Regions from separate parts of the Streptomyces sp. NPDC048644 genome, predicted to be linked through region 1. Evidence: riboswitches for the same ligand, from Rfam matches in the RefSeq annotation. Region 1 holds a riboswitch; each other region holds the start of a gene.
The links. Region 1 has a riboswitch for cobalamin ahead of ACGFNI_RS18385 (CoA-acylating methylmalonate-semialdehyde dehydrogenase). Riboswitches for the same ligand answer to the same signal wherever they lie in the genome.
Positions count from the first base shown of each region.

Region 1 (9,833 bases):
GCGTCCATCGTCCGGCCGGTCAGGCACAGTTCCATCGCCTTGGCCTTGCCGACGGCGCGGGTCAGCCGCTGGGAGCCGCCGATGCCGGGGATCACCCCCAGCTTGATCTCGGGCTGGCCGAAGACGGCGGTGTCGGCGGCGAGCAGGATGTCGCAGAGCATCGCCAACTCGCAGCCGCCGCCCAGGGCGTAGCCGGCGACCGCGGCGACGGTCGGCGTGCGGAGCCTGCCGAGCCGGTCCCAGGCGGTGAACCAGTCGCTGAGGTACATGTCCATATAGCTCTGCGGGCGCATCTCCTTGATGTCGGCGCCCGCGGCGAACGCCTTGGGCGAGCCGGTCAGGACGAGGCAGCCGATGTCCGGATCCCGGTCGAGTGTCTCGGCCGCCTCGACCACCTCGTTCATGACCTGGAGGTTGAGCGCGTTGAGTGCCTTCGGCCGGTCGAGGGTGAGCAGCGCGGTGCGGCCCCTGCGTTCGACGCGGAGGGTCTCGTACGTGGCCGCGGTGGTGTCGGTCATGCGTCGGGTCCGTTCTCTTCGGGCTGTGCGGACGACGACCGCTGCCTGATCGTCCGGATGATGGCGGAGAAGTCGTCGGCCGCTCCCCGGCCTTCGGCGAACTCCGCGTACAACTGGGCGGCGCGCAGGCCGAGTTCGGCCTGGACGCCGCCGTCCCTGACGGCGTTGGCGGCGAGTTGGAGGTCCTTGGCCATCAGCGGGGCGGCGAATCCGGGCCGGTAGTCGTGGTTGGCGGGGCTGGCAGGGACGGGGCCTGGCACCGGGCAGTTGACGCTCAGCGCCCAGCACTGTCCTGACGCGGTGGAGGCCACGTCGAAGAGCGCCTGGTGGGACAGGCCGAGGCTCTCGCCCAGGACGAACGCCTCGCCGACCGCGATCATCGAGATGCCGAGGATCATGTTGTTGCAGATCTTCGCGGCCTGCCCGGCGCCCGCCGCGCCGCAGTGCACGGCCTTCTTCCCCATGACGGACAGCAGCGGTTCGGCCCGTGCGAACGCCTCGTCGCTGCCGCCGGCCATGAAGGTGAGGGTGCCGGCCCGCGCGCCGGCCTCTCCGCCCGAGACCGGCGCGTCCAGTGCCGTGTGGCCTGCCCCGGTCGCCGCTGCGTGGGCGGCGCGGGCGTCGGCGACGTCGATGGTGGAGCAGTCGATGAACAGCGTGCCGGGGCGGGCGGCGGCGAGCAGTCCGCCGTCCTGGTAGACGCCGAGTACGTGCCGCCCGGTGGGCAGCATCGTGAGCACCACGTCCGCCTGCGCGGCGGCCTCGGCTGCGGTCGGCGCCGCTTCGACGCCGTGTTCCACCGCGGTCGCGAGGGATGCGGGCAGCAGGTCGAACCCGAGGACGCGGTGGCCTGCCGCGGCGAGGTTGGCGGCCATCGGGCCGCCCATGTGGCCGAGCCCGATGACGGCGATGACGGTGTTCACCAGGGCACCTCCTGGGGTGCGTGCGCGGTGGTGAGGGCGAGGCCGCCGGCGTCGGGTGCCGTGAAGTACCGGTCCACGTCCGCCTCGGTGACCTCTTCGATGGTGGGCGGCGACCAGTGCGGGTCGCGGTCCTTGTCGATGACCTGGGCGCGGATGCCCTCGACCAGGTCGGCGGAGCCCAGCAGGGCGCACGCGATGCGGTACTCCTGTTCCAGGACTCGTTCCAGAGGGCCGAGCCCCGGGGCCTCGCGCAGCGCGCGCAGGGTGATCTTCAGCGAGGTGGGCGACTTGGTGCGCAGGGCGGCGGCGGCCCGTTCGGCCTCGGGCTCGCCGCTGCCGAGCAGCCGGGCGTGGATCTCCTCGACGGTGTCGGCCGCGTAGCAGTGGTCGATCCAGTGCCGCGCGCCGTCGAGCACGCCGGCCGGCGGTTCGGCGACGTACCGCGGCAGGACCTCCCGCACCGGCGCGTCGGCGAGGTCCGCACCGAGGGCGGTCAGCCGGTCCGCCGGGACGAAGTGGTCGGCGAGCCCGCACCGCAGGGCGTCCGCGGCGCCGACCGGCGTACCGGTGAGGGCGAGGTGGGTGCCCAGCCGGCCCGGTGCCAGCGCCAGCAGGTAGGTGCCGCCGACGTCGGGGACGAAGCCGATGCCGGTCTCGGGCATGGCGATCCGGGAGCGTTCGGTGACGATCCGCACGCTGCCGTGCGCGGAGATCCCGACGCCGCCGCCCATCACGATGCCGTCCATGAGGGCGACGTAGGGCTTGGGGTAGCGGGCGATGCGGGCGTTGAGGCGGTATTCGTCGCGCCAGAACCCGGCGGACGCGGTGCCGCCGGTGCGCGCGTCGTCGTGGATGGCGCGGATGTCGCCGCCCGCGCACAGGCCGCGGTCACCGGCGCCGCTGATCACGACGGTTTCGATCGCCGGGTCCTTCTCCCAAAGGGTGAGCGTGTCGTCGATGCGGCCGACCATGTCGTGGGTGAGGGAGTTGAGGGCCTTGGGGCGGTTGAGTACGAGGTATCCGGCGCGCCCTTGGGTGTGCAGCAGGACCGTGTCGTCCGGGTGGGTGCCGCGGGTCATCGGGCGGCCCCTGTCAGACCGCGGGCCACGATGAGGCGCATGATCTCGTTGGTTCCTTCCAGGATTTGGTGGACGCGGAGGTCCCGGACGATCTTCTCGATGCCGTACTCGGCCAAGTAGCCGTATCCGCCGTGCAGTTGGAGCGCGCGGTCGGCGACGGAGTAGCCGGTGTCGGTGGCGAACCGCTTGGCCATCGCGCACAGTTGGGGCGCCTGTGCGTCGCCGCGGTCCAGCGCCTGCGCGGCCTGGTGCAGCAGGGCACGGGCCGCCGACAGTTCGGTCGCCATGTCGGCGAGCCGGAACTGGAGCGCCTGCGCGTCCAGCAGCCGCGCGCCGAACGCCTCCCGGTCCGCGAGGTGGGTCAGACTGCGGTCCAGGGCGCTCTGGGCGCCGCCGAGCGAGCAGGCCGCGATGCCGAGCCGGCCGCCGTTGAGGCCGTTCATGGCGATCCGGAAGCCGTCGCCCTCCGCGCCGAGCCTGCGGCCCGCGGGCAGCCTGACACCGTCGAGGATCACCTGGCGGGTCGGCTGGGCGTTCCAGCCCATCTTCTTCTCATTGGTCCCGAACGACAGGCCGGGGTCGTCCCGTTCGACGAGGAAGGCGGAGATGCCGCGGGGTCCTTCGCCTCCGGTGCGGGCCATCACGAGGTAGAGGTGGGAGGCACCGGCACCGGAGATGAACTGTTTCACGCCGGTCAGCACATAGCCGTCGCCGTCGGGTACGGCGCGGGTGCGCAGGGCTGCGGCGTCGGAGCCCGCGCCGGGTTCGGTCAGGCAGTAGCTGGCCGGTTCGTCGAGGGAGAGGAGTCCGGGCAGCCGGCCGGCGCGCTGGGCCGCGTCGCCGTAGTGGTCGATCATCCAGGCGACCATGTTGTGGATGGAGAGATAGCCGGCGATGGAGGGGCAGCCGGTGGCCAGCGCTTCGAAGATCAGGACGCCGTCGGTGCGGGAGAGCCCGGAGCCGCCGGATTCCTCGCGGACGTAGACACCGCCGAGCCCGAGTCCTGCCGCCTTGCCGATGACGTCGAGCGGGAAGTGTTTGTCCTGGTCCCAGGCGACGGCGTGCGGGGCGAGGTGTTCCGCCGCGAAGTCCAGGGTGACCTGGTGGAGGGCGAGTTGGTCTGCGGTCAGGGAGGTCGTCACGGCGCTCATCCCATGGTCGGCAGGGTGAAGTTCGCGCTTTCCTTGACCCCTGACGGCCAGCGCGAGGTGACGGTCTTGGTGCGGGTGTAGAAGCGGATGGCGTCCGGTCCGTGCTGGTTGAGGTCGCCGAATCCGGAGCGCTTCCAGCCGCCGAAGGTGTGGTAGGCGACGGGCACCGGGATGGGGACGTTGACCCCGATCATGCCGGTCTCCACCCGGCGGGTGAAGTCCCGCGCGGTGTCGCCGTCCCTGGTGAAGATCGCGACGCCGTTGCCGTAGGGGTGCTCGGTGGGGAGCCGCAGCGCCTCCTCGTAGTCGGCGGCGCGTACGACGGACAGGACGGGGCCGAAGATCTCTTCCTGGTAGATCCGCATGGCCGGGGTGACGCGGTCGAAGAGCGAGGCGCCGGCGAAGAAGCCGTCCTCGTGTCCCGGGAGGCTGAAGTCCCGCCCGTCGACGACGAGTTCGGCTCCTTCCCGGACGCCGGACGCGACGTATTCGCGGACCCGGTCGACGGCTTCCCTGCAGACCAGCGGGCCGAAGTCGGCGTCCGGGTCGTCGGACGTGCCGATGCGCAGGGAGGCGATCCGTTCCTTGAGCCGGGCGACCAGCGCGTCGGCGGTCTCCTCCCCCACCGGTACGGCGACGGAGATCGCCATGCAGCGCTCCCCCGCAGAGCCGAATCCGGCGCCGATCAGCGCCTCGACGGCCTGGTCGAGGTCCGCGTCCGGCATCACGATCAGGTGGTTCTTGGCGCCGCCGAAGCACTGGGCGCGCTTGCCCTGCGCGGCGGCAGCGGCGTAGAGGTGCGCGGCGACGGGCGTGGATCCGACGAAGCCGAGCGCCTGGACGCGCGGATCCTTCACGAGGGTGTCCACCGCCTCCTTGCCGCCGTTGACGACGTTGAGCACACCGGGCGGCAGGCCCGCCTCCAGGAAGAGTTCGGCGAGCCGCAGCGGTACCGACGGGTCGCGTTCGGACGGCTTGAGCACGAAGGAGTTGCCGCAGGCGATTGCTGGGGCGGCCTTCCAGAGCGGAATCATCGCGGGGAAGTTGAACGGGGTGATGCCGGCGGTGACGCCGAGCGGGCGGCGCAGCGAGTGGACGTCGATGCCGCTGCCCGCGTTGTCGCTGAACTCGCCCTTGAGCAGGTGCGGGATGCCGGCCGCGAACTCGACGACCTCCAGGCCGCGTTGGATGTCGCCGTGCGCGTCGGGGACGGTCTTGCCGTGTTCGGATGACAGCAGCCGGGCGAGTGAGTCCTTCTCGGCGTCGACGAGTTGGAGGAACCGCAGCAGGACGCGGGCGCGGCGCTGCGGGTTCCATTCGCCCCACGTCTGCTGGGCCCGTGCCGCGTCGGCGATGGCCGCCTCGGTCTCGGCGCGGTCGGCCAGCGGCGTCCTCGCCTGCACGCGACCGGTGTTGGGGTCGTACACGTCGGCGTGGGCGCCCGAGGTTCCCGGGAGGTGCTTGCCGCCGATGAAGTGGGTCAGTTCACGGACCATGGATGCCTGCTCTCGTCAGGTGAGATCCGGGGATGGCGCAGAGCGGTCCGGCGGCGGGCGCGGGTGGGCGCGCCGCCGGAACGGCTGGAACGCGGGGGCGAAGAACCGTCACCGGGCGGGGAGTGCCGCCGGGTGCGCCGGATCACCAGGGTCGTGGGTACGCACCGGTGCCATGCGTGTCTGCTCCATCCTCGTGGACAACACGGAACACCCCGCGGCCGGTATCCTGACTCCCGGATCAGCGCCCGTCCTCGTGCCTTCCCGACATCTGGCTCGTCAGTGGCGTGTCCTGCGAGGACGAACTCCCCGGTCACAGTGGCGGGACCGCGCCGGATTCACACCGGCTTCCCTGCACCGCGGGCTTGTCCATGAACATATAGTTGGACGTCCTAGTAAGTCCACCCCCCTTGGTGATCTCGGCGGCCCGCACCCCTCTTTCCGGACGGCCGCCGTCCCTCAACTCCGCAGCCGCAACCGGCAGATCCCCGCGTTCGTGCCACGGCGTACGGCACGGGCGACCACCGCGCCGCGCTGGTTGTGCAGCAGCCGCTGCCACGGCCGCGCCGGTTCGGTCTCGGGGATCAGGACGGTGATCCGGGCGGTGGGGTGGGCGGCGCCCAGGTCCCTGACGTACGCGGCGATGGGGCGCCCCAGGTCCCGGCGGTCGGAGTACAGCCGCAGCAGCGGGACACCGGGGCTCCAGCGCGCCCAGTCCGCCTCCAGCGCCGCGGCCCCCGCCCGGTCGTCGGCGTCGGTGTGGGCGACCGTGACGGCGTGGACCTCTTCGCCCATCGAGACGGCGGCGGACAGCGCGTCACGGGTGAGGCGGGTCAGCGAGGAGACCGGTACGACCACCAACGAGCGCTCCCGGCACGGAGGTCCGGGGATCCGGCCCACACCGATCCGCTCGCCGATCCGGTCGTAGGCGCGGCGGATCAGCGCGAAGACCGCCACCAGGGAGGGCAGGGCGAGGACGATCAGCCAGGCGCCGTCGGGGAGTTTGGTGGCGGTGACGACGACGGCGCTGACGCCGGTGAGCAGGGCGCCGAACCCGTTCAGCAACGCCTTGCCCGCCCACCGCGGGCCGCGCACCCGCTGCCAGTGGCGGACCATGCCCGCCTGGGCGAGGGTGAAGCCGACGAACACGCCGATCGCGAAGAGCGGTACGAGGGTGCGGGTGTCGCCGCCGGACAGCACCAGCAGCCCCGCGGCGACCAGCGCCAGGGCCAGGACGCCGTGTCGGTGCACCTGCCGGTCCGCGCGCAGGCCGAAGACATGCGGCAGATAGTGGTCACGTGCGAGCAGCTTCAGCAGCACAGGCAGCCCGCCGAAGGACGTGTTCGCGGACAGCGCGAGCAGCGCGGTGGTCGCGAACTGCACGATGTAGAAGGCGGTGTGGTGACCCAGTGACGCGTCCGCGAGCTGCGCGAGTACGGTGACGCCCTCGGCCGGCTGGAGCGAGAAGCGGGAGATCAGCACCGACAGGCCGATCAGCATGACACCCAGCAGCGCCCCGAGCGCGGCCTCGGCCCGACGGGCCCGGCGGGCGGCCGGGGCGCGGAAGGACGGCACGGCGTTGGCGATGGCCTCGACCCCGGTCAGCGCCGAACAGCCGGAGGCGAACGCCTTCAGCAGGAGCAGGGCGCCGACCGACGCCGCGTCGCCGGTGAGCACCGGCGCGTGCCCCGCGGCCGACTCCATGCTCACCGGGTGGCTGCGGAACAGGCCGACGACGATCAGCACCAGGATCGAGCCGACGAAGACGACGGTGGGCAGGACGAAGGCACGCGCCGAGTCGGCGATCCCGCGCAGGTTCAGCGCGGTGATGACCGCGAGCACGGCCAGGCAGAGCCACTGGCGGTCGTCGTACAGGGCGGGAAAGGCGGAGGTCAGGGCCGCGACACCGGCGGTGACTGCCACCGCGGCGTTGAGCACGTAGTCGAGGACGAGCGAGGCGGCGGCCACCAGTCCTGCCCGGCGCCCCAGGTAGGCGGTGGCGACCGCGTAACTGCCGCCGCCGTCCGGGAACGCGGCGATGACCTGCCGGTAGGAGGCGACCAGCACCGCGAGGAGTACGACGATCGCGACGGTGACCGGCAGGGTGAAGCCGAGCCCGCGGGCGCCCGCGGCGGCCAGGACCAGGGCGATGGCCTCGGGCCCGTACGCCACCGATGCCATCGCGTCCAGCGAGAGCGCCGCCAGGCCGGTGATCGCGGTGAGCCGGTGCCGCGCGCCCGGATCGGCCACCGGCGCGGTACGGGCCGCAGCACCGGGCGACGGCAACGGCGGGGCGGGGCGTGACGGTTCGGGATCGGGTGGCGGCACGGCCTCGGTGGTCGGCACGGACATCGGGCGGAGCTCCTTCTGTGCGGGTCGGCCCAGCGTGTGCCGCCCGCGGCGCCGGAGCCCGGCCCCTTGCGGATTCTTGGCGCGAGCAGGCGCCGCCTTCACGCATCCCTGACGCGCGGCAGGCGCCTGACCTGCCCAAAGCGCCCGCGACCCGGCTGCCGTCCCCGCCCTCCCCCGGCGCGCGGCTACTCCCAATGGCAGCCGCGCGCTGGCCCGCCCCGCGCGCCTCGGGCAGCGTGGGGCTCCCTGACGACCCGATGAACGGCCGGGCCCCGGCGAGGAGCGGCCATGCACGAACGCCTGGCGCCGCGTCCGCTGCGGCCCGCGGGCCCGCCCGGAGCGCGCTCCCGTGCCGCCCGCGCCGCACCGTGGCCGGCCGCGGTCGCCGTCGTCTTCGCCCTGGTCCAACTGGCCGTGGTGGTACCGGGTTCGGAGCTGGGCTGGGACGAGACGGTCTACGTCAGCCAGGTCGGCCACCAGGCGCCCGCCGCGTTCTTCAGCGCGCCCCGGGCCCGCGGTGTCTCCTATCTGGTGGCGCCGGTCGCCGCCCTGACCACGTCGACGACGGCGCTGCGGGTCTACCTCGCCGTGCTGTCGTCGGCCGGACTGTTCGGCGCCCTGTGGGTGTGGCGGAAGGTCTTCGCCCCGCCGGTACTCGCCTGCGCCGGCGCCCTGTTCGCCGGGCTGTGGCCCACCGTGTTCTACGGCTCGGCGGCCATGCCGAACCTCTGGTGCGCCCTGGGGGCGCTGGCCGCTGCCGGCTACCTGGTGCGCGCCTGTGGCGGCCCCGGCGACCGGGCGGCGCCCGCAGGGGTGGCCGGGTCGCTGGCCGTGGTGACGCTGATGCGGCCGGCCGACGGGCTGTGGCTGGCCCTGCCCGCCGCCGTCGCCGTCCTGCTGATGCCCGCCCTGCGCCGCCGGGCCCTGGTCGTCGCGCTCCCGGCCGGGCTGCTGGTGGGCGGCGCGTCCTGGATCGTGGAGGCGTACACGCGGTACGGGGGCCCGGTCGCGCGGCTGCACCGGGCCGGTGAGATCCAGGGCGGCATCGGCTGGCAGTTCGCCGTCGACGACCAGGTGCGGGCGCTGGCCGGGCACACTCTGTGCCGGCCCTGTGACGTGCCGTGGGACGCGCCGTACACCGCCGTGTGGTGGTGCGTGCTGCCGCTGCTCGCGGCCGGTGGCGTACGGGCCGGGATCCGGGCACACCGGACGGCGGCCGTCGTGCTGCCCTGCGCGGTGGCGGCGTCCCTGGCCTTCCCCTACCTGTTCCTGATCGGCTATGCCGCGCCCCGGTTCCTGCTGCCGGTCTACGCGCTGCTGGCGCTGCCCGTCGCGGTCTGCGTCGTGCACCTGTGCACCGCCGCGGGCCGGCCGGTGCGGCGGGCGGTGTGCGGTGCGGTGCTCGCCGTCGCGCTGGCCTGGCATCTCGGCGTGCAGTTCCAGGTGCTCGGCCGCGTCGCGTCCGGCAGCCGCTCCACGGGCCTTGCCTACGCGCAGGCTGCCGCGGCGCTGCACCGGCTCGGGATCCGGGCGCCGTGCACGCTCAGCGGCGAGCGGGCCGTGCCCCTCGCGTACTACGCCGGCTGCGCTTCCCGGCAGACCGGCGGCCACGACAGGAGCAGCACACCGGCCGGTCTGGAGGCCGTCGCGCGCCGGATGCCGGTGGCCGTGATCGCGCCTGCGGGCGCCCGGCCGCCGCCCTTCGCCCGCGCCTGGCGGCCGGTGGACCTGCCGCCGCTGCCCGGTTCCGCCTGGGCCTGGCGCGCGTATCTGCCGCCGGATCCGGTCCGGCGCTGAGCGTGCGCGGCCCGGCCTCCAGGCGACGCACTGCGCCGAACGGCCGCCGGTGCCAGACTTGAGGAACCACGCCCGGCCGCCGGCCGGTGCCCCCGTCAGCGAGGGGGAGTTCCATGACCTGGGCATCCTGGACCACCGTCGGGATTCACGCGCAACCAGGCGCGGTGCGCACTGTGGAGGGCGGCGTGATCGACGGCGACCTGACCGTGCACACGACGTGGTCGGACGGGCAGGCCCACGTGGCGGCGCAGTACACGGGCGGGGCGGACTGGTTCACGATGGTGGGCAGCCCCGTGCCGTGCCCGTCGGAGGAGGCCAGCCGCACGTTCCACCAGGCCGTCGTCGAGGCGATCCGCGGCGGTGAGGACGCCGGTCCCGCACTCCGGCGGCTCTTCGGGCAGTGAGGCGGGCGCTCCGAAGGACGCCCGGCGCACGGCTCAGCCCGTGGGCTCGCGCAGCGGTGGCACGGCCGGGATTTTGATGGCGCCTTCGATGTCGGCGCGGGTCATCTTGAAGCGGT
Region 1 covers NZ_JBICVO010000007.1:267,087-276,919, forward strand. The annotation lists gene ACGFNI_RS18365 (enoyl-CoA hydratase) at 1-518, opposite strand, end outside; gene mmsB (3-hydroxyisobutyrate dehydrogenase) at 515-1,441, opposite strand; gene ACGFNI_RS18375 (enoyl-CoA hydratase/isomerase family protein) at 1,438-2,520, opposite strand; gene ACGFNI_RS18380 (acyl-CoA dehydrogenase family protein) at 2,517-3,671, opposite strand; gene ACGFNI_RS18385 (CoA-acylating methylmalonate-semialdehyde dehydrogenase) at 3,668-5,167, opposite strand; cobalamin riboswitch at 5,366-5,541, opposite strand; gene ACGFNI_RS18390 (APC family permease) at 5,624-7,516, opposite strand; gene ACGFNI_RS18395 (hypothetical protein) at 7,805-9,313, shown strand; gene ACGFNI_RS18400 (hypothetical protein) at 9,427-9,717, shown strand; gene ACGFNI_RS18405 (non-oxidative hydroxyarylic acid decarboxylases subunit D) at 9,751-9,833, opposite strand, start outside.

Region 2 (9,833 bases), on a different contig from region 1:
TGCACGCGGTCGGCGGTCGGCGGGGCGCCGACGTCGTTGCGGTAGGCGAGGTCGAGCACCGGGAGTTGCCGGCGGCGCAGGAACGGCAGCACGACCATCGGGTGCTCGCGGGTGGTCCCCAGGCCGTGCACGGTGATGACCCAGGTCTCGCGGACGCCGGGGACGAACCACGCGGGCAGGGCGCCGAGTTCGCCGAGGATGTCGACGTCGGCGCAGTGCAGGCCGAGCGCGTCGCGGGGGTTGCCGATGTGCACCTGCGGGGTCAGCCGCATCCGGAGGCCCGGGGCGAGCGTGCCGTGGGTGACCCGCTCCAGGCGCCGTACGACGGTGTCAGCGGGGTGCGGGGTGTGGTGCACGACGGGGCCGACGACGGCGTGGCAGCCGCCGCCGGTGAGGCCGTAGGTGCCGGGCCGCAGGGACGCCAGGCTGCGGGTGAGGGTGACCCGGCCGTCGGTGACGGAGTGCACCGTGAGGCGGGAGTCGCCGGGGAAGGGGTGGTCGGGTGACGGCTTCAGGACGGCGTCGCCGGCGTACCGGCCGACCGCCACCGCGGCGGCCCCGGCACCGATCACGGTGGTGGCGGCCACGGCCGCCGCAGTACCCAGGCGCATCTGCTCAGTGTGCGAAGGGACGGCGGGCACGGCCAGCGGGCGGGCGCGGGCGGGTGACGGGCTGAGCGGCGCGCCCGAGGTGCCCGCTGCTCAGTCCTGGCCGCTCAGTTCTCGCCTTCGGTCCGCCGGCCGTAGCCGCGCAGCTTCCGCCCGGCCTCGTCGAGCCGGTCGTCCGGCAGCAGGGCCGGGGTCAGTCCCGGCACGGAGGACGCGGTGAGCCAGACGCGGCACATCCACTCCAGTTGGGCGGTGCGGTCCAGGGCCTCGCCGAGGCTCGCGCCGTACGCCATGGTGCCGTGGTTCTGCAGCAGGCAGGCGGTGCGGTCGCGCAGTGCGCCGAGCATGTTCGCGGCGAGTTCCTCACTGCCGTAGAGCGCGTACGGGGCGACGCGGACGGGGCCGCCGAGCGCGGCCGTCATGTAGTGGACCGGCGGGAGTTCGGGGACCAGGGTGGAGACGGCCGTGGCGTGCGGGGCGTGGGTGTGCACGATCGCCGCCGCCGTGGTGGTGCGGTAGAGCGCGAGGTGCATGGGGAGTTCGCTGGTGGGCCGCAGGGTGCCGAGTGCACGGCGGCCGTCGAGACCGACCGCGGTGAGGTCGCCGGGGCCGAGCCGGTCATAGGGGACGCCGCTGGGGGTGACCAGGACCAGGTCGCCGACGCGTACCGAGACGTTTCCCGACGTGCCGACGACGAGGCCGTCGGTGACGGTGCGGCGCGCGGTGGCGACGAGCGCGTCCCAGGCGTCCGCGAGTGCGTCCCGGTCCGGCGCTCCGGACGGCGCACGGCCCGGCGGCACGGGATCCGCGCCCGGCGCGGGCGAGGAGTCACGGCGATCCGTCACGAGGGCCTCCGGGTGCGTGGATGAGGGCGCGCTGCGCGCTACCGTACGGGGGCTGCCACAGCCCGGGGAAGCGACCGACCGATGGTGCCCTCGTGGCCCCTGGGACGCCTCCTCGTGAACAGTGCGGGGGTGTCACCGATGCGCCCGGTCACGTTCACCTTCCGTTCATCCGTTCTTCCTACGGTCTCAGCGTCTCTGACCATCGAACTGATTGCCTGGGTGAATGGAACACATCACGCTTCTCATCGGGATCGTGATCGTCACGGCCTTGGTGTTCGACTTTACGAACGGCTTCCACGACACGGCCAACGCGATGGCCACCACCATTTCCACCGGGGCACTTCAGCCCAAGATCGCGGTGGCGATGTCGGCTTCGCTGAATCTCGTCGGCGCCTTCCTGTCGGTGGAGGTCGCCAAGACCATCTCCGGCGGGATCATCGACGAGAGCGCCGGCATCAGACCTGAAGTGATCTTCGCCGGCCTGGTCGGCGCGATCGTCTGGAACCTCCTCACCTGGCTCGCCGGACTCCCCTCCAGCTCCTCGCACGCCCTGTTCGGCGGTCTGATCGGCGCCACGCTGGTGTCGGTCGGCCCGGACGGCGTGCACGGCGGGGCCGTCGTGATGAAGGTCCTCATCCCGGCAGTGGCCGCCCCGGTCGTCGCCGGTATCGCCGCGATGGCCGCGACCCGGCTCACGTACCGGCTGGCCCGCAACCGCGACGAGCAGGAGACCGCCAAGGGTTACCGCGCGGGACAGATCGCCTCGGCGGCTCTGGTCTCGCTGGCCCACGGCACCAACGACGCACAGAAGACGATGGGTGTGATCACGCTCGCGCTGATCACCGGCGGGGTGGTCGCCCCGCACGCCGACCCGCCGCTGTGGGTCATCGCATCGGCCGGTCTGGCCATCGCCCTCGGCACGTACCTGGGCGGCTGGCGGATCATCCGCACGATGGGCAAGGGCATCACCGACATCCAGCCGCCGCAGGGCTTCGCCGCCCAGACCGGCGCCGCCGCCACCATCCTGGCGTCCTCGCACCTCGGCTTCGCTCTCTCCACCACCCAGGTCTGCTCGGGCTCGGTGATGGGCTCGGGTCTGGGCCGCAAGGGCGGCGTGGTGCGCTGGTCGACGGCCGCCCGGATGGTCGTGGCCTGGTGCCTGACGCTGCCGGCCGCCGGACTGGTCTCGGCCGGCGCCGCGCTCCTCGCCGACCAGGGCGACTGGGGTGTCGCGGCGGTCGCCGTCCTGGCGCTCGGTATCTGCGGCGCCATCTGGGCCGCGTCCCGGCGCAAGCCGATCGACCACACCAACGTCAACGAAGCGCCGGAGCCTGCCGGAGTGGTCACCGCGGCCCTCCAGACCGTCACCCCGCCCCCGGCGGGACCGACCGTGCCCGCCCAGGAGGCGGCCGGTCCCACCACCACCGCGAACGGCTCCGGCGCCCCGCGCGCCAAGGCCGCCTCCCTCAGCTAGCCCTCACCTAAGGAACCCGCAACATGAGCATCGACTGGGCAGCTCTCGGCCAGGTCTTCGGCGTCACCCTCGTGGTGACGGTCGGGATCGTGGGCCTGTTCACGGTCGGCATCGTCGGTACGGCGCGCACGACGCAGCAGGAGGGTGCCGCAGCCGCCGCGGGCGCTCCCGGATCCGGGGCGCGGTTCGGCGCGTACGCCGCCTTCGCGGTGTGCGCGGCGGCCGTGGCCTACGGCATCTACCTGATCGTGGCCGCCTGACGCGGCCCGGTACGACGGCGCGTCCGAGGCGCCCGGTGGTCCGCACTCCCGCGGCTGCCGGGCGCCTCGTCCGTGCGCTCTGCGGCCGTCCTGTGGTGTGTGCCACAGCTCATGACGGGGCGGAGCACCGCAGGTCAAGGGTGAGTTGACGGCGTTCGCGGGGCGTGGTGGACTGCCGGAGCCAATCGGCGACAGAAGAGGAAGTCCGGTGAGAATCCGGCGCGGTCCCGCCACTGTCACCGGGGAGCGCTCCTCCAACGAAGGCCACGGTCCGCACGTGTCCGCCCGCAGGGTGGGTCCGCAGGGACGGGAAGGCCGGGGGAAGCGCCGATCCGGGAGCCAGGAGACTCTTGTCGCCGTCACGTCGAGCCAGGGCGCGGACCCTGAGTGAGGACATACCGCCATGCCCGGCCGCAGTTCGAGATCTTCGTGCGACGACGCACCGGCACCCGCCGCCGTCGGCCCGTTCCTCCGAGGCGTGACGGCGGTCTGATCCGATGCGTGCCGAACACGCCGGCTACGCGTGCGGCGCGGCCATCGGCTTCCTCGGCGACCTGATCGTCGCCGATCCCGAACGCGGCCACCCGGTGGCCGCGTTCGGCCGGGCCGCCGCCGCCGTCGAATCCCGCCTCTGGCGCGACCACCGTGGATACGGCGCGGCGCACGCCGTGCTGTGCGCGGGCGGTGCCGCCGCGGGCGCCGCCCTGCTGGAGCGCGCCGTACGCGGCGGCCCGCGCACCCCGGGCCCCGCCCGCGCCGTGGCCGGCACGGCGCTGACCGCGGCGGCCGTCTGGGCCGTCCTGGGCGGCACCTCGCTCGGCCGGGAGGCGCGCGCCATCGGCGACGCGCTGCTGGCCGGTGACACCGACCTGGCGAGGCGGCGGCTGCCGCACCTGTGCGGACGCGATCCGCAGGCGCTGGACGGGCCGCAGATGGCGCGCGCGGTCGTCGAGTCGGTCGCGGAGAACACCTCGGACGCCGTGGTGGGCGCGCTCGTCTGGGGCGCGCTGGGCGGCGTACCGGGTCTGGTGGCGTTCCGTGCCGTGAACACGCTGGACGCGATGGTGGGCCACAAGTCGCCCCGTTACCTGAAGTTCGGCTGGGCGTCGGCCCGGCTCGACGACGTGGCCGGCTGGCCAGGCTCCCGGCTCACCGCCGCGCTGACGGTGCTCGCCGCACCCGACAGGCGGGCCGCCGCGCGCGCCTGTCGGGCGGACGGCGGTGCGCATCCCAGCCCCAACGCGGGCCCGGTGGAAGCCTCGTTCGCGGGCGCGCTGGGGGTGCGCCTCGGCGGCACGCTGGCGTACGGCGGGCGGGTGGAGCACCGGCCGCAGCTCAACGGCGCGGGCCGGCCGGCCGGGGCCGCCGACATCGCGCGTGCGGTACGGCTCTCCCGCCGGGTGGGTGTGCTGGCGCTGACGACGACGGTCGCCGGGAGGCTGGCCGCGGGCGCGCTGCGCGCCGCGGTCTCCCGGCGCGGAAGGAGAACCGGGTGAACGGGCGGCACACCGCGCGGGGCGGGGCGCTCGGCGGCGGCCTGCTGGTCGCGGGCACGACGTCGGACGCGGGCAAGAGCGTGGTCACGGCGGGGATCTGCCGCTGGCTGGTGCGGCAGGGCGTACGCGTCGCGCCGTTCAAGGCGCAGAACATGTCGCTGAATTCCTTCGTGACCCGCCGGGGCGCGGAGATCGGCAGGGCGCAGGCGATGCAGGCAGCGGCTGCCAGGACGGAGCCGACCGCGCTGATGAACCCGGTGCTGCTCAAGCCGGGCAGCGACCGCAGCAGCCAAGTGGTGCTGCTGGGCAGGCCGGTGGGCGAGATGAGCGCCAAGGGGTACTTCGGCCGCAGCGGGGACCGCGGCGGCGCGGGCACGCCGTACGCGGGCCGGCGCGAGCAGCTGCTCGGCACCGTCACCGACTGCCTCCAGGAGCTGCGGCGCACCCATGACGCGGTGATCTGCGAGGGGGCGGGCAGCCCCGCCGAGATCAATCTGCGGCGTACCGACATCGTCAACATGGGCATCGCGCGGGCCGGGCGGCTGCCGGTCGTGGTGGTCGGCGACATCGACCGCGGCGGGGTGTTCGCCTCGTTCTTCGGCACCACGGCGCTGCTGTCGAGGGAGGACCAGTCGCTGGTCGCCGGGTATCTCGTCAACAAGTTCCGGGGCGATGTGTCGCTGCTGGAGCCGGGGTTGGAGATGCTGCGCACCCTGACGGGGCGGCCGACGCTGGGTGTGCTGCCGTTCGCGCACGGTCTCGGCATCGACGAGGAGGACGGGCTGCGCGTCTCGCTGCGCGGCGCGGTGCGCGAGAGCGTGGTGGCGCCGCCGCACGGCGCCGATGTGCTGCGGATCGCGGTGGCGGCGGTGCCGCTGATGTCGAACTTCACGGACGTGGACGCGCTGGCCGCCGAACCGGGTGTGGTGGTGCGGTTCGTGGACCGCGCCGAGGAGTTGGCCGACGCGGACCTGGTGGTGCTGCCCGGCACCCGTGGCACGGTGCGGGCGCTGGAGTGGCTGCGCGAGCGCGGTCTGGCGGACGCCATCGCCCGGCGGGCCGCCGACGGCCGCCCGGTGCTGGGCATCTGCGGCGGTTTCCAGATGCTCGGCACGCTGATCGACGACGAGGTGGAGTCCAGGGCCGGCACCGTGCCAGGTCTGGGGCTGCTGCCCGTACGGGTGCGGTTCGCCGCCGACAAGACGCTGGCCAGGCCGGCCGGTACGGCGCTCGGCGAGCCCGTGGAGGGGTACGAGATCCACCACGGTGTGGCCGAGGTCGACGGCGGGGAGACGTTCTTCACCGACGCACGGGGGCAGGCTCTGGACGGCTGCCGCGTGGGTGCGGTGTGGGGTACCCACTGGCACGGCTCGCTGGAGAGCGACGCCTTCCGCCGGGAGTTCCTGCGGCGGGTGGCGGCCGACGCGGGCCGGGCGTTCGTACCGGCGCCCGACACCAGCTTCGGCGCGCTGCGGGAGGAACAACTGGACCGGCTCGGCGATCTGATCGAGGAACACGCGGACACGGACGCGCTGCTGCGGCTGATCGAGAAGGGGGTGCCGGAGGGGCTGCCGTTCGTTCCTCCGGGGGCGCCGTGACGTCCCGATCCGTACCGCCCGACCACGCTCCATCCCTCGAACCCACCCTCGAAAGGGGTACCCGTTACATGGCCTCGGTTCCTTACCCGTTCACCGCGGTCGTCGGCCAGGACGACATGCGTCTCGGCCTCGTGCTCAACGCGATCTCGCCGGCCATCGGCGGGGTGCTGGTGCGCGGCGAGAAGGGCACCGCGAAGTCGACGATGGTGCGCGGCCTGACGGCGCTGATGCCAACTGTCGACGTGGTGCCCGGCTGCCGCTTCTCCTGCGCGCCGCTCGCCCCCGACCCCGGCTGCCCGGACGGCCCGCACGAGGCGGGCGCGGGCCAGGACCGTCCGGCCCGGATGGTCGAACTGCCCGTCGGCGCGTCGGAGGACCGGCTGGTGGGGGCACTGGACATCGAGCGGGCGCTGTCGGAAGGGGTCAAGGCGTTCGAGCCAGGACTGCTGGCCGACGCGCACCGCGGCGTCCTCTACGTCGACGAGGTCAACCTGCTCCACGACCACCTCGTGGACCTCCTCCTGGACGCGGCTGCCATGGGCGCCTCGTACGTGGAGCGCGAGGGCGTGTCGGTGCGGCACGCGGCGCGGTTCCTGCTGGTGGGCACCATGAACCCCGAAGAGGGCGAGCTGCGGCCCCAGTTGCTCGACCGTTTCGGTCTCACGGTGGAGGTCGCCGCGTCCCGCGAGCCGGATCTGCGGGTGGACGTCGTCAGGCGACGCCTCGCCTACGACGCCGACCCCGCGGGGTTCGCCGCGCGCTGGGCCGCCGATGAGGACGCGCTGCGCGAACGGATCGTCGCGGCACGGGAGTTGCTGCCGCGGGTGACGCTCGGCGACACCGCGCTCCGGCAGATCGCCGCGACCTGCGCCGCGTTCGAGGTGGACGGGATGCGCGCGGACATCGTCATGGCCAGGACGGCGGCGGCGCTGGCCGCGTGGGCGGGGCGTGATGACGTGCTCGCCGAGGACGTCCGGCAGGCGGCGCTGCTGGCGCTGCCGCACCGCAGGCGCCGTAATCCGTTCGACGCCCCCGGCCTGGACGAGGACAAACTCGACGAGACCCTGGACGAGTTCGGCGGGGCGGACGGCGAGGACGATCCGGAGCCCGAGGGTCCGGACGACGGTCCCGACGGCGGCGGCGACGGTCCCGACGGGGGCGGCCCTGACGGCGGGCCCGACGGCGGCGGACCCGCGCCGCAGGACGACACCGTGCCGGGGCCGCGCGAGCAGGGGCCGCCGTCCCTGCCCGAGCAGGACGGCGGCGCCGCGGACGGTGCTCCGGACGCGCCGCCCGCCGAGCAGCCCGCCGGTGCTCCCCGGGCGCAGCAGGCCGCGGTCGGCGCGGCGGAGCCGTTCAAGACCCGGCGTCTCGACGTGCCGGGTCTGGGTGAGGGCGCGGACGGCCGCAGGTCGCGGGCGCGTACCGCGCGCGGCCGTACGACCGGCTCCCGGCGCCCGCAAGGCGCGCTGGGCAAGCTGCACTTGGCGGCGACCGTGCACGCGGCGGCGCCGCACCAGCGGGCGCGCGGGCGCAGCGGCCGTGGCCTGGTGCTGCGCCGGGACGATCTGCGCGAGGCGGTGCGCGAGGGCCGGGAGGGCAATCTCGTCCTGTTCGTGGTGGACGCCTCAGGTTCGATGGCGGCGCGCAAGCGGATGGGCGCGGTCAAGGGCGCGGTGCTGTCGCTGCTGCTCGACGCGTACCAGCGGCGCGACAAGATCGGCATGATCACCTTCCGTGGCACGGAAGCCGAGCTGGCGCTGCCTCCGACGTCGTCGGTCGAGGCGGGCGCCGCGCGCCTGGAGACGCTGCCGACCGGTGGCCGTACGCCGCTGGCCGAGGGTCTGCTCAAGGCCCACGAGGTGCTGCGCGTGGAGCGGATGCGGGACGCCTCGCGGCGGCCTCTGCTGGTGGTGGTGACCGACGGGCGGGCGACCGGCAAGGGCGGCGGGGCCGCGGGCGGGCCGCTGGAGCGGGCCGCGCGGGCGGGCCGGCTGCTCGGCGCCGACGGCGTCGCGTCGGTGGTCGTGGACTGCGAGGCGGGGCCCGTACGGCTGGGCCTCGCGGGCACGCTGGCGCGGGAGTTGCAGGGCACCGCCGTCACCCTCGACGAGCTGCGCGCGGACAGCGTCTCGGCGCTCGTACGTGAGGTGCAGGGGGGCCGCGGCGGGGAACGCGCGGACGTCGCGGGCGGCAGGTACGCCCGCGGTCAGGCACACACTCAAGGATCCAGGAGGGTCGCGTAATGCCGCAGGGACAGCCGTCCGTCGTACCGAACGACGGGCTCACCACCCGCCAGCGCCGCAACCGCCCGCTGGTCTTCGTCCACACGGGCGTCGGCAAGGGCAAGTCGACCGCCGCTTTCGGTCTCGCGCTGCGGGCCTGGAACCAGGGCTGGCCGGTCGGGGTGTTCCAGTTCGTGAAGTCGGCGAAGTGGAAGGTCGGCGAGGAGCGGGCGCTGAAGGTGCTCGGCGAGACCGGTGAGGGCGGCAGCGTCGCCTGGCACAAGATGGGCGAGGGCTGGTCCTGGGTGCAGCGCGACATCGCGTCCAGCGAGGACGCGGCGCGCGAGGGCTGGGAGCAGGTCAAGCGGGACCTGGCGGCCGAGACGTACAAGCTGCTGGTACTGGACGAGTTCGCGTACCCGATGCACTGGGGCTGGATCGACACCGACGAGGTGGTGTCGGTGCTGCGCGACCGCCCCGGCACCCAGCACGTGGTGATCACCGGGCGCAACGCCCCGCAGCCGCTGGTGGACTTCGCCGATCTGGTGACCGACATGTCGAAGGTGAAGCACCCGATGGACACCGGCCAGAAGGGCCAGCGGGGCATCGAATGGTGACCGTGGCATGAGCGCAGGCACGATCCCCCGGCTGGTGATCGCCGCCCCGGCGTCCGGCGCCGGCAAGACGACGGTGGCCACCGGTCTGATGGCGGCGTTCGCCGAGGCCGGTCTCGCGGTGTCGCCGCACAAGGTGGGGCCCGACTACATCGACCCGGGCTACCACTCGCTGGCGACCGGCCGCCCCGGCCGCAATCTGGACGCCTATCTGTGCGGTACGGACCGGCTCGCGCCGCTGTTCCTGCACGGTGCGCGGGGCGCCGATCTGGCCGTCGTCGAGGGCGTGATGGGGCTGTTCGACGGCGCGTCGGGGATGGGGGAACTCTCCTCGACGGCGCAGGTCGCGAAGGTGCTGCGGGCGCCGGTTGTGCTGGTGGTCGACGCGTCGTCGCAGTCCCGGTCGGTTGCCGCCCTGGTGCACGGCTTCGCGTCCTGGGATCCGCAGGTCAGGCTGGCCGGCGTGATCTTGAACAAGGTCGGCTCGGACCGCCACGAGGCGCTGCTGCGCGAGGCGATGGAGTCGTCGGGGGTGCCGGTCCTGGGGGCGCTGCGCCGCACCGGTGAGGTGCGTACGCCGTCCCGGCACCTGGGCCTGGTGCCGGTCGCCGAGCGGCGTGCCGACGCGCTGGATTCGGTGCGCGAGCTGGCCGCGCGGGTGCGCGCGGGCTGCGACATGGAGGCGCTCCTTGCGCTGGCGCGCGGGGTGCCCG
Region 2 covers NZ_JBICVO010000001.1:51,581-61,413, forward strand. The annotation lists gene ACGFNI_RS00265 (alpha/beta hydrolase) at 1-611, opposite strand, end outside; gene ACGFNI_RS00270 (class II aldolase/adducin family protein) at 716-1,408, opposite strand; gene ACGFNI_RS00275 (anion permease) at 1,677-2,927, shown strand; gene ACGFNI_RS00280 (hypothetical protein) at 2,951-3,187, shown strand; cobalamin riboswitch at 3,383-3,537, shown strand; gene ACGFNI_RS00285 (cobalamin biosynthesis protein) at 3,685-4,683, shown strand; gene ACGFNI_RS00290 (cobyric acid synthase) at 4,680-6,281, shown strand; gene ACGFNI_RS00295 (putative cobaltochelatase) at 6,350-8,527, shown strand; gene cobO (cob(I)yrinic acid a,c-diamide adenosyltransferase) at 8,527-9,123, shown strand; gene ACGFNI_RS00305 (cobyrinate a,c-diamide synthase) at 9,131-9,833, shown strand, end outside.
Region 2: it holds a riboswitch for cobalamin, as region 1 does, so the genes downstream of both, ACGFNI_RS00285 (cobalamin biosynthesis protein) here and ACGFNI_RS18385 (CoA-acylating methylmalonate-semialdehyde dehydrogenase) in region 1, are expected to answer to the same signal.

Region 3 (9,833 bases), on a different contig from region 1:
CTGATCTCCAAGCCGTACATGGAGCGCCGCTCCTACGCCACCTGCCGCAAGCTGTGGCCGGAGGTGGAGGTCGTCTGCGCTTCCGCACCGCTCGCGTTCGACGCCTACGTCAAGTCCATCGGCGACGCGAAGCTCGTCGTGGACATGCTCGTCGGCGACCTGCAACGGGTGATCGAGTACCCGCGGCTCGGGTTCGCCGTCGAGCAGGAAGTGCCGGGGGGCGTGCGGGACGCCTACGAACGGCTCGTGCGCGCCGGGTTCGACAGTCGGCTCGTCACGTTCTGAGAGGGCCTACGCCCCAGGCCCCCGCGCCTCCGACCGCCCCACCACCAGCCCCGCCCGGTCGATGCAGATGACGTCGACGGTGACGGGAGCGCCGCGCAGTACGGACAGGGCCTCGTCGCGGGCGGTGAGGGCCACCAGGTCGCCGAGTGGGACGCCGGCCGCGGCGCACAGTTGGAGGGCGGCGAGGCCGGTGTTGGCGTCGGCGACGGCGGATGACAGTGCCTCGTCGGCGCCGCCGCGGCGGGCCAGTTCGGCGAGGAAGCCCTTGTCCACCTGGGAGCGGGCGGAGTGCAGGTCCAGGTGGCCGGCCGCCAGTTTGGACAGCTTGGCGAAGCCGCCGCAGATGGTGAGGCGGTCGACGGGGTGGCGCCGTACGTACTTGAGCACCGCGCCCGCGAAGTCGCCCATGTCCAGCAGGGCGTCATCGGGCAGGTGGTGCAGGGCGACGGCGACCTTCTCGGACGTGGAACCCGTACAGCCCGCCACGTGGCGCCGGCCCGCCGCGCGTGCCACGTCCACGCCGCGCCGGATGGAGTCGATCCACGCCGAGCAGGAGTACGGCACGACGATGCCGGTCGTGCCGAGGATGGAAAGACCGCCGAGAATGCCGAGCCGCGGGTTCCAGGTGCTGCGGGCGATCTCCTCGCCGTGGTCGACCGAGATCTCCACCTCGGCGTCGCCGCGCCCGCCGTGCCGGGCGGCCACCTCGGCCAGATGACCGGTGATCAGCTGCCGCGGCACCGGGTTGATCGCCGGCTCGCCGACGTCCAGCGGCAGCCCGGGGCGGGTGACGGTCCCGACGCCTGGACCGGCCCGGAAGACCACACCGGAACCGGCAGGCAGCTCGCGCACGGTGGCCCGGATCAGCGCGCCGTGCGTGACGTCCGGATCGTCGCCCGCGTCCTTCACCACCGCCGCCATCGCCCGCCGCCCGCCGTCGGCCAGCTCCTCCTTGGCCAGCGCGAAGGCGGGGGTCTGGCCCTTGGGCAGGGTGATGGTCACCGGGTCGGGGAAGTCGCCGGTCAGCAGCGCGGTGTAGGCGGCGGTACTGGCTGCCGTCGCGCACGCGCCGGTCGTCCAGCCGTGCCGCAGCCCGGTGTGCGCGAGCTGGGCGCTGCGCCCTCCCGTACCCTGCGGTTGCGCTTCAGCCATGGAGGAATCCGGAAGTGAGGAATGACGACGTGACCGACGCGGACGACGTGACCGACGGCCGTGCGGTGCCTGCCGTCCCGCGTCCCGGCCGCCACGTACTGGTGCTCGGCGGCACCACGGAGGCGCGTGAGCTGGCCGCCGAGCTGGCCGCGACCGCCCCGGAGGTGCGGGTCACGTCCTCGCTCGCCGGGCGGGTCGGCACCCCGCGGCTGCCCGTGGGGGAAGTCCGCATCGGAGGGTTCGGCGGCCCCGACGGCCTTGCCCGCTGGCTGCGCGAGCACGCGGTGGACGTGCTCATCGACGCCACCCATCCTTTCGCCAACACGATCAGTCTGCACGCGGCGCAGGCCGCCGCCACCGCCCATGTTCCCCTGCTGTCCCTGCGGCGCCCCGGCTGGGTGCCGGGACCTGGCGACGACTGGCACCCGGTGGCCTCGCTGGACGAGGCCGCCGCCGCGCTGCCCGCCCTCGGCAGCCGCATCTTCCTCACCACAGGGCGCATGGGCCTCGCGCACTTCGCGCACCTCACGGACCTCTGGTTCCTCGTACGCTCCGTCGACGCACCCGAGGCCCCGCACCCGCCCCGGATGCGCACCCTGCTCGACCGCGGCCCCTTCACCCTCGACGGCGAACGCGCGCTCATCGCCGCCCACCGCATCGACGTCCTCGTCACCAAGGACAGCGGCGCCGCGGCCACCGCACCCAAGCTCGCCGCGGCCCGCGAGGCCGGGATCCCGGTCGTCCTCGTCACCCGCCCCCCGGCGCCGGACGGCGTGCCGACGGTGGCCGGTCCTGCCGAAGCGGCCCGGTGGGTGCGGCGGCAGCTGTCCTGACCGCCGCACTCCTCCGCGGCTCAGCGCTTACGGGGCGGACGGCGGCGGCGCGGGCCGCGGCAGGCGCAGCCCAGACCCTCGTCACGGACCTGACGGTAGGTGGGGGTGACCTCGTTGCCGCAGTGCGTACAGCGGCACGGCCACGGCTCGTAGGCGCCGGGGCAGGCGATGAGCGGCACCAGACCCGCCGCGTACATGGTCCGCTCGGCGACGGTGGCGGGCTGCCCGGCCGGCGCCGGAGGCGTGGGTGACGGCGCCGGAGGGGCGGGTGACGGCGCCGACTGCGGGGCCGGGCCGGGCTGCGGCTGGGCGGTGGGCGGTTGCTGCTGGGGCAACGGGCCGGTGTCCGGCGCGGGCGGGGGCAGCGGGACGGGACCGGACAGCGGCACGGGCCCGGCCAGCGGCACGGGCGCCAGCGGAGGCATCGGGGCCGAGGTGCTCCGGGCGGGAGGCGGCAGGGGGATGCCAGGCTCCGGGGGACGTGCCGCCGGGGGACCGGCCACCGGGAGGCTCGATGCCGGGGGGCTTGGCTCCGGCTCGTACGGCTCCGGCTCGTACGGCTCAGGAACGTACGGCTCCGATACGTACGGCTCCGATACATACGGCTCCGGCACATATGCATCCGAAGCACCCGGTTCCGTCACGTACGTATACGCATACGCATACGCATCCGAAGGACCCGGGCCAGGAACGTACGGTTCCGGAAGTCGCCGCTCCAGTGCGGGAGTTCCCGCCTCCGGAACCGGTTCCGGCCTCGGCGGCACCGGCGACGGCGCCTGGGCCGGACCCGGCAACCCCGGTCCCGCGCCCGCTCCTTGAGGCGGTGGCAGGAGCCGCTGGGACGGTACCGGTGGTGGGTGGTCGCCGGCATGCCACTGGTGCAGGCAGTCGGCGCACCACCACAGCAGTGCGCCGCCGCCGTAGACGCCCTCGTCCTCCCAGAGGAGGTCGGTGCCGCCACAGGACGGGCAGGGAGTGGCCGGGGTGCGGCGTCGCCTTGCGCGAAGGCTCATGAGTGAGACCTGGTCATGGTTCTCCGACTTCATCTGTTTCGAGCCGTGATGGCAAGGGCACACCCCGCCGATGCACGTGGTGCGTGCGTGGCTTCCGTGGGGGCGGACGCGGTGGATCCGCCCTCACGGGGAGCCTGCACAGCAACAATGTGCCACCCGTCCGTGCACAACAGCCGACAGTTCGGTCAATTTGGAGAACTGGCGCCGGGCCACCGGCACACCGGGCTCACCCCTCCGGATACCGCCGCGGCGTCCACACGATCTCGGTGCCGTCACCGCGCCGTACCGCCCGGGTCTGGGACGAGCCGATCAGCAGGATCGTGCGCATGTCGACCTGGCCGGGATCCAGGTCGGCGAGCCGCACGATCCGTACGGACTCCTCGGGGCCACCGACGTCCCGGCCGAGTACGACCGGGGTGTCAGGGGCGCGGTGCTCCAGCAGGAGTTCGCGGGTCTTGCCGACCTGCCAGGTGCGGCTGCGCGAACCGGGGTTGTACAGGGCCAGCACCAGATCAGCCGAGGCCGCGGCCCGCAGGCGTTCGGCGATGACCTCCCACGGCTTGAGGCGGTCGGACAGCGAGATCACCGCGTAGTCGTGGCCGAGCGGTGCGCCCGCCTTGGCCGCCGCGGCGTTGGCGGCGGTGACGCCGGGCAGCACGCGGACCGGGACCGAGCGGTAGGGCTCCTGCGCGGCGACTTCGAGCACCGCCGTGGCCATCGCGAAGACCCCGGGGTCGCCGCCCGATACGACCGCCACCCGACGGCCGCGGCGGGCCAGATCGAGGGCGAGTTCGGCGCGTTCGGACTCCACCTTGTTGTCCGAACCGTGCCGCAGCTGGCCGGGACGGACCGGCACCCGGTCCAGATAGGTGGTGTAGCCGACCAGGTCGTCGGCCGCGGCCAGCGCGCCCCGCGACTCGGGCGTCAGCCACAGCGGCCCGGCGGGCCCGGTGCCGACGACCACGACCTCGCCCGTGCCCGTATCCGCAGCGGTATCCGTATCGGTTTCGGTGCCCGTGCCGGGCGTCGTCGCCTCCGGTACGGCCTGGGCGGCGATCCGGCTGGGTACCACCGCGACCGCGAAGTACGGGACGGAGTCCGCATCGACGTCCGCCAGCGGGCCGGTGCGCTCGCCCGCCATGGTGGCGCGCTCGACGTACCGGGCCTCCGGCAGCCGGCCGGAGCGCTCCATCGCCCCGCGCACGGCGGGGAAGGTGCGGCCCAGCTTCATGACCACGGCCGCGTCGGTGGCGGCGAGGCGGGCCGTCAGCTCCTCCTCCGGGAGGGTGCCGGGCAGGATCGTCAGGACCTCGTCGGCCTCGGCGAGCGGCGTGCCGAGCCGGGCCGCCGCCGCGCTGACGGACGTCACGCCGGGGATGACCTCGGTCGGATAGCGGTGCGCGAGCCGCTTGTGCATGTGCTGGTACGAGCCGTAGAAGAGCGGGTCGCCCTCGGAGATGACGGCGACCGTGCGGCCCGCGTCGAGGTGCACGGCGAGCCGGGCCGCGGACTCCTCGTAGAACGCGTCCAGCGCGCCCCGGTAGCCGCCGGGGTGATCGGTCGACTCCGTGGTGACCGGGTAGACCAGCGCCTCTTCGATGTGGTCGGCGCGCAGGTGCTCGGCCGCTATGGACCGCGCGATGGACCGGCCGTGCCGGGCGCTGTGGTACGCCACCACGTCCGCATCGGCGATGACCTGCACGGCCCGCACGGTCATCAGGGACGGGTCGCCTGGGCCGAGCCCCACGCCGTACAGACGGCCCGCAGGCCGCTCCCCGCGCACGCCGCCGTCGGACTGCCCATCGGGCTGCTGCTCGCTCACGCTTACTCTTCCTCGCTCGCCATGGCGTTGATCGCGGCTGCGGTCATGGCGCTGCCGCCGCGCCGCCCGCGCACCACGATGTGGTCCAGCTTCGACGGATGGGCGGCGAGCGCGTCCTTGGACTCGGCCGCGCCGATGAAGCCGACGGGGATGCCGACGACCGCCGCCGGGCGCGGTGCGCCCTCCTCGATCATTTCCAGCAGGCGGAACAGCGCGGTGGGCGCGTTCCCGATGGCGACCACCGCGCCGTCCAGCTTCTCCCGCCACAGCTCCATCGCCGCGGCGCTGCGGGTGGTGCCCAGGTCGGCGGCGAGCGCGGGCACCGACGGGTCGGCGAGGGTGCACAGCACCTCGTTGTCCGCAGGCAGCCGCTTGCGGGTGATGCCGCTGGCGACCATGTTGGCGTCGCACAGGATCGGCGCTCCGGCGTGCAGTGCCTCGCGCGCGCTCGCCACCACGCCGGGTGTGTAGGCGAGGTCGCGTACGAGGTCGACCATGCCGCAGGCGTGGATCATGCGGACCGCGACCCGGCTGACGTCGGCGGGCAGCCCCGCGAGGTCCGCCTCGGCGCGGATGGTGGCAAAGGACTGGCGGTAGATCGCCGCCCCGTCCTTCTCGTAGTCGAACACGGTGCCCTCGGTGTGGTGGGTCGGTGGTGGGTGGGTGGCAAACGGCGGGTGGGCGCGGTCAGTGGCCCGACGGCGCCGGGGAGGCCGCGGCCCTGGCGGCGGCGACGGCGCCTGCCGCCTGCCGCGCGGTGACGCCGGATGCGACCGGCGCCGGTGGTGCCCCGGGCCGTACGACGGACACCCGGTAGCCGTCGCCGGCGGCCAGGACGTCGATCCAGGTGCCGTGCGGGTGGCCGCAGCGGCGCGCGCAGCCGGACCACTGGACGGGCAGCAGCCCTTCGGCCCCGGTGGCATCGGCCGCGACGGCTGCCGCGGCGTCCGCCCGTACGTCCGTCAGGGACTTGGCGCAGCCGGGGCGGCCGGTGCAGGCGCCGATCCGGTGCCAGGGGGAGGCGGGGTCGGTGATCAGCCCGGCGGCGGCCAGTTCCGGCAGCCGCCGTGCGGCGGTGGCGGGCGCGAGGCCGGGGACGATCACCCCGCGCCAGGGGGTCAGGCGCAGCGTGCCGTCGCCGTCGGTGGCCGCCACGTCGGTCAGCAGCCGCCACTGGGCGCAGGTCAGCCGGCCCAGCGGCGGCTGCACGCTGAGCGCCGAGCCGCCGGGTCCTTCGACGATGCCGGGCGCGGCGGCCTCTCCGTACGACGGCGCCTCGCGGTATGCGGGTACGTCGCCGGGCGGCACGTACGCGGCGGCGACGCCGGCCGCCCGCAGCCGCTCGCCGGTTTCGCGGACGGTCGGCATCCGGTCGGCCGGCAGGTCGCGGACCCGCCAGGCGCCGGTGCCGTCCGCCGCCGCCAGGAAGTGCTCGGCGGCGGTGAGCGCGGCCCGCGGCACGTCGGGTCCTGCGATCCGCAGGGCAGCGGGGGAGCCGTCGGCGGTGTCCAGGACGTCGTCGGGGGTGCCCAGGAAGAGGAGGGCGCCGCCGGTCGTCCCGGCCGACTCGGTGGCTTCTGCGACCAAGGTCACATCGCCGCCGAGCGCCGCCACATCGCCCCTGCCGTCGTCCAGGACGAAGAGGAATCGGCCCGACAGCTGCGGCGCGACGTCGCTCGCGCACAGCAGCCCGTCCAGCTCTCCGGCCCAGCGCCGCACGTCAGCGGGGGTGCGGCGGTCGAGGCCCGCGAGCGGTGAGGCGAGGATGTTGCGGACGCGTTCGTGGCGGGCGGAGGGCAGCAGCCCGGCGCCTGACAGCAGTGCAGCCAGCTCCTGGCCGCAGCCGTCGGACAGGCCGCGCAGTTCGGCGTTGCCGCGCGAGGTGAGGGAGATCCGGCCGTCCCCGAGCCGTTCGGCCGCGTCCGCGAGCGCCGCCGTCTGACGCAGCGTCAACTGCCCGGCCGGTACCCGGACTCGGGCCAGCGCACCGTCCGCCGCCGCGTGCAGCCGCAGCGCTCCCGGGCAGGCGTCACCGCGGTCGCGCGGCGGCGTCGTGGCCCGCTGGGGCCGGAGGGAGGGGGAGGGCGGCATGGCGGCGAGCATACCGACGTCGGGTGCGGGTCAGGTCGTGAGCCGGGCCGCCAGGGGAGGGGGCGGACGGCCGGTGCGGATGCGGCCTCCCGCACGTCGGGCGCAGCCCTTACTATGCAGGTCGGTGGGTCAGCTGGCCCACCGGACGCCAGCGACGGCGCCAGGGAGGAAGCCCGGTGAGAATCCGGCGCGGTCCCGCCACTGTGAACCCGGACACCCTCCGGGCGAGCCAGGAACTCCCGCCGTCTCTACGACCCACCCGGGGCGCGGACACCCCGAGGAAGGCCCTGCGCTCGCATGCTTCTGCTGCTGTCGACATCCGACACCGACCTGCTCAGCGCCCGCGCTGCCACCGGTCCCGTGCCGTTCCGGCTCGCCAACCCCGCCCGGCTCGACATCGGTGAGCTGCCCGCGCTGCTGGAGGGCACCGACCTCGTCGTCGTGCGTCTCCTGGGTGGCATCCGCGCCTGGGAAGAGGGCCTGGAGGTGCTGCTCGCCGCAGGCCAGCACCGCCCGGTCGTCGTCCTCACCGGCGAACAGGCCCCCGACGCGCAGCTGATGGAGGCGTCCACGGTCCCGGTCGGCATCGCGGCCGAGGCGCACGCCTACCTCGCGCACGGCGGCCCCGCCAACCTCGGCCGGCTCGCCCGCTTCCTGTCCGACACGGTCCTGCTGACCGGCCACGGCTTCGAGCCGCCGGAGCCCGCCCCGTCCTGGGGAGAGCTGGAGCGCCCCGGCGCCCGTACGGACCTCGCAGGGCCGCTGGTCGCGGTGCTCTACTACCGCGCCCACCACATGAGCGGCAACACCGGCTTCGTCGACGCCCTGTGCGCGCAGATCGAGCAGGCCGGCGGCCGTCCGCTGCCGCTCTTCGTCGCCTCGCTGCGGGCGCCGGAGCCCGAGCTGATCGACGCGCTGCGCCCGGCCGACGCCATCGTCACCACCGTCCTGGCCGCCGGCGGCACCAAGCCCGCCGAGGCGTCCGCGGGCGGCGACGACGAGTCCTGGGACGCGGGCGCGCTGGCAGGACTGGACGTCCCGATCCTCCAGGCCCTGTGCCTGACCGGCACCCGCGCCGCCTGGGAGGAGAACGACGAGGGCCTGTCCCCGCTCGACGCCGCCACCCAGATCGCGGTCCCGGAGTTCGACGGCCGCCTGATCACCGTCCCGTTCTCGTTCAAGGAGATCGACGAGGACGGCCTGCCGACCTACGCCGCCGACCCCGAGCGCGCCGCCCGCGTCGCCGGCATCGCGGTCAGGCACGCCCGCCTGCGCCACATCCCGGCCGCCGACAAGCGCCTCGCGCTGGTGCTGTCCGCGTACCCCACCAAGCACTCCCGCATCGGCAACGCCGTCGGCCTTGACACCCCCGCGTCGGCCGTGGCCCTGCTGCGCCGACTGCGCGATGAGGGCTACGACTTCGGCACCGAAGAGGTGCCGGGCCTGGCGTCGGGCGACGGCGACGAGCTGATCTACGCCCTGATCGAGGCCGGCGGCCACGACCAGGAATGGCTCACCGAGGAGCAGCTGGCCCGCAACCCCGTCCGCATCCCGGCCGCCGACTACAAGCGCTGGTACGCCACGCTCCCGCAGGAACTGCGCGCATCGGTCGAGCAGCACTGGGGCCCGCCGCCCGGCGAGATGTTCCTGGACCGCAGCCACGCCGGCGAGCCGGGACGCGACCCCGAGGGCGACATCGTCCTCGCCGCCCTGCGCCGCGGCAATCTCCTCGTCCTCATCCAGCCGCCGCGCGGCTTCGGCGAGAACCCGATCGCGATCTACCACGACCCCGATCTGCCGCCCTCGCACCACTACCTGGCGGCCTACCGCTGGATCGCCGCGTCCGCCGACGACGGCGGCTTCGGCGCCGACGCCATGGTCCACCTCGGCAAGCACGGCAACCTGGAGTGGCTGCCGGGCAAGAACGCCGGCCTGTCCGCCGCCTGCGGCCCGGATGCCGCACTCGGCGACCTCCCCCTCATCTACCCCTTCCTGGTCAACGACCCGGGCGAGGGCACCCAGGCCAAGCGCCGCGTCCACGCCACCCTCGTCGACCACCTCGTCCCGCCGATGGCGCGCGCGGAGTCGTACGGCGACATCGCCCGCCTGGAACAGCTCCTCGACGAGTACGCCGCGATCTCCGCCATGGACCCGGCCAAGCTGCCCGCCATCCGCGCGCAGATCTGGACCCTCATCCAGGCCGCCAAGCTCGACCACGACCTCGGCCTCGAAGCCCGCCCGGACGACGACGGCTTCGACGACTTCCTGCTGCACGTCGACGGCTGGCTGTGCGAGGTCAAGGACGCCCAGATCCGCGACGGCCTGCACGTCCTGGGCGGCGCCCCCACCGGCGCGGCCCGCGTCAACCTCGTCCTGGCCATCCTCCGCGCCCGCCAGATCTGGGGCGGCACCTCCGCCCTCCCCGGCCTGCGCGAGGCACTCGGCCTCGACGAGTCCGCGGCGACCCGCACCGCCGCCGACGACACCGAGGAGCGTGCCCGCGCCCTCGTCCAGGCGATGGAGGACGCCGCCTGGGATCCGGCCGCTGCGGAGCGCGTGACCGCCGGACTCCCGCCCGCCCAGCGGGAACCGGTCACCGCCATCCTCACCTTCGCGGCCCAGGAGGTCGTGCCCCGC
Region 3 covers NZ_JBICVO010000006.1:207,543-217,375, reverse strand. The annotation lists gene ACGFNI_RS16060 (YdcF family protein) at 1-285, shown strand, start outside; gene ACGFNI_RS16055 (cobalt-precorrin-5B (C(1))-methyltransferase) at 292-1,437, opposite strand; gene ACGFNI_RS16050 (cobalt-precorrin-6A reductase) at 1,503-2,270, shown strand; gene ACGFNI_RS16045 (hypothetical protein) at 2,291-2,695, opposite strand; gene ACGFNI_RS16040 (precorrin-2 C(20)-methyltransferase) at 3,510-5,105, opposite strand; gene ACGFNI_RS16035 (precorrin-8X methylmutase) at 5,108-5,734, opposite strand; gene cobG (precorrin-3B synthase) at 5,793-7,196, opposite strand; cobalamin riboswitch at 7,321-7,456, shown strand; gene cobN (cobaltochelatase subunit CobN) at 7,494-9,833, shown strand, end outside.
Region 3: it holds a riboswitch for cobalamin, as region 1 does, so the genes downstream of both, cobN (cobaltochelatase subunit CobN) here and ACGFNI_RS18385 (CoA-acylating methylmalonate-semialdehyde dehydrogenase) in region 1, are expected to answer to the same signal.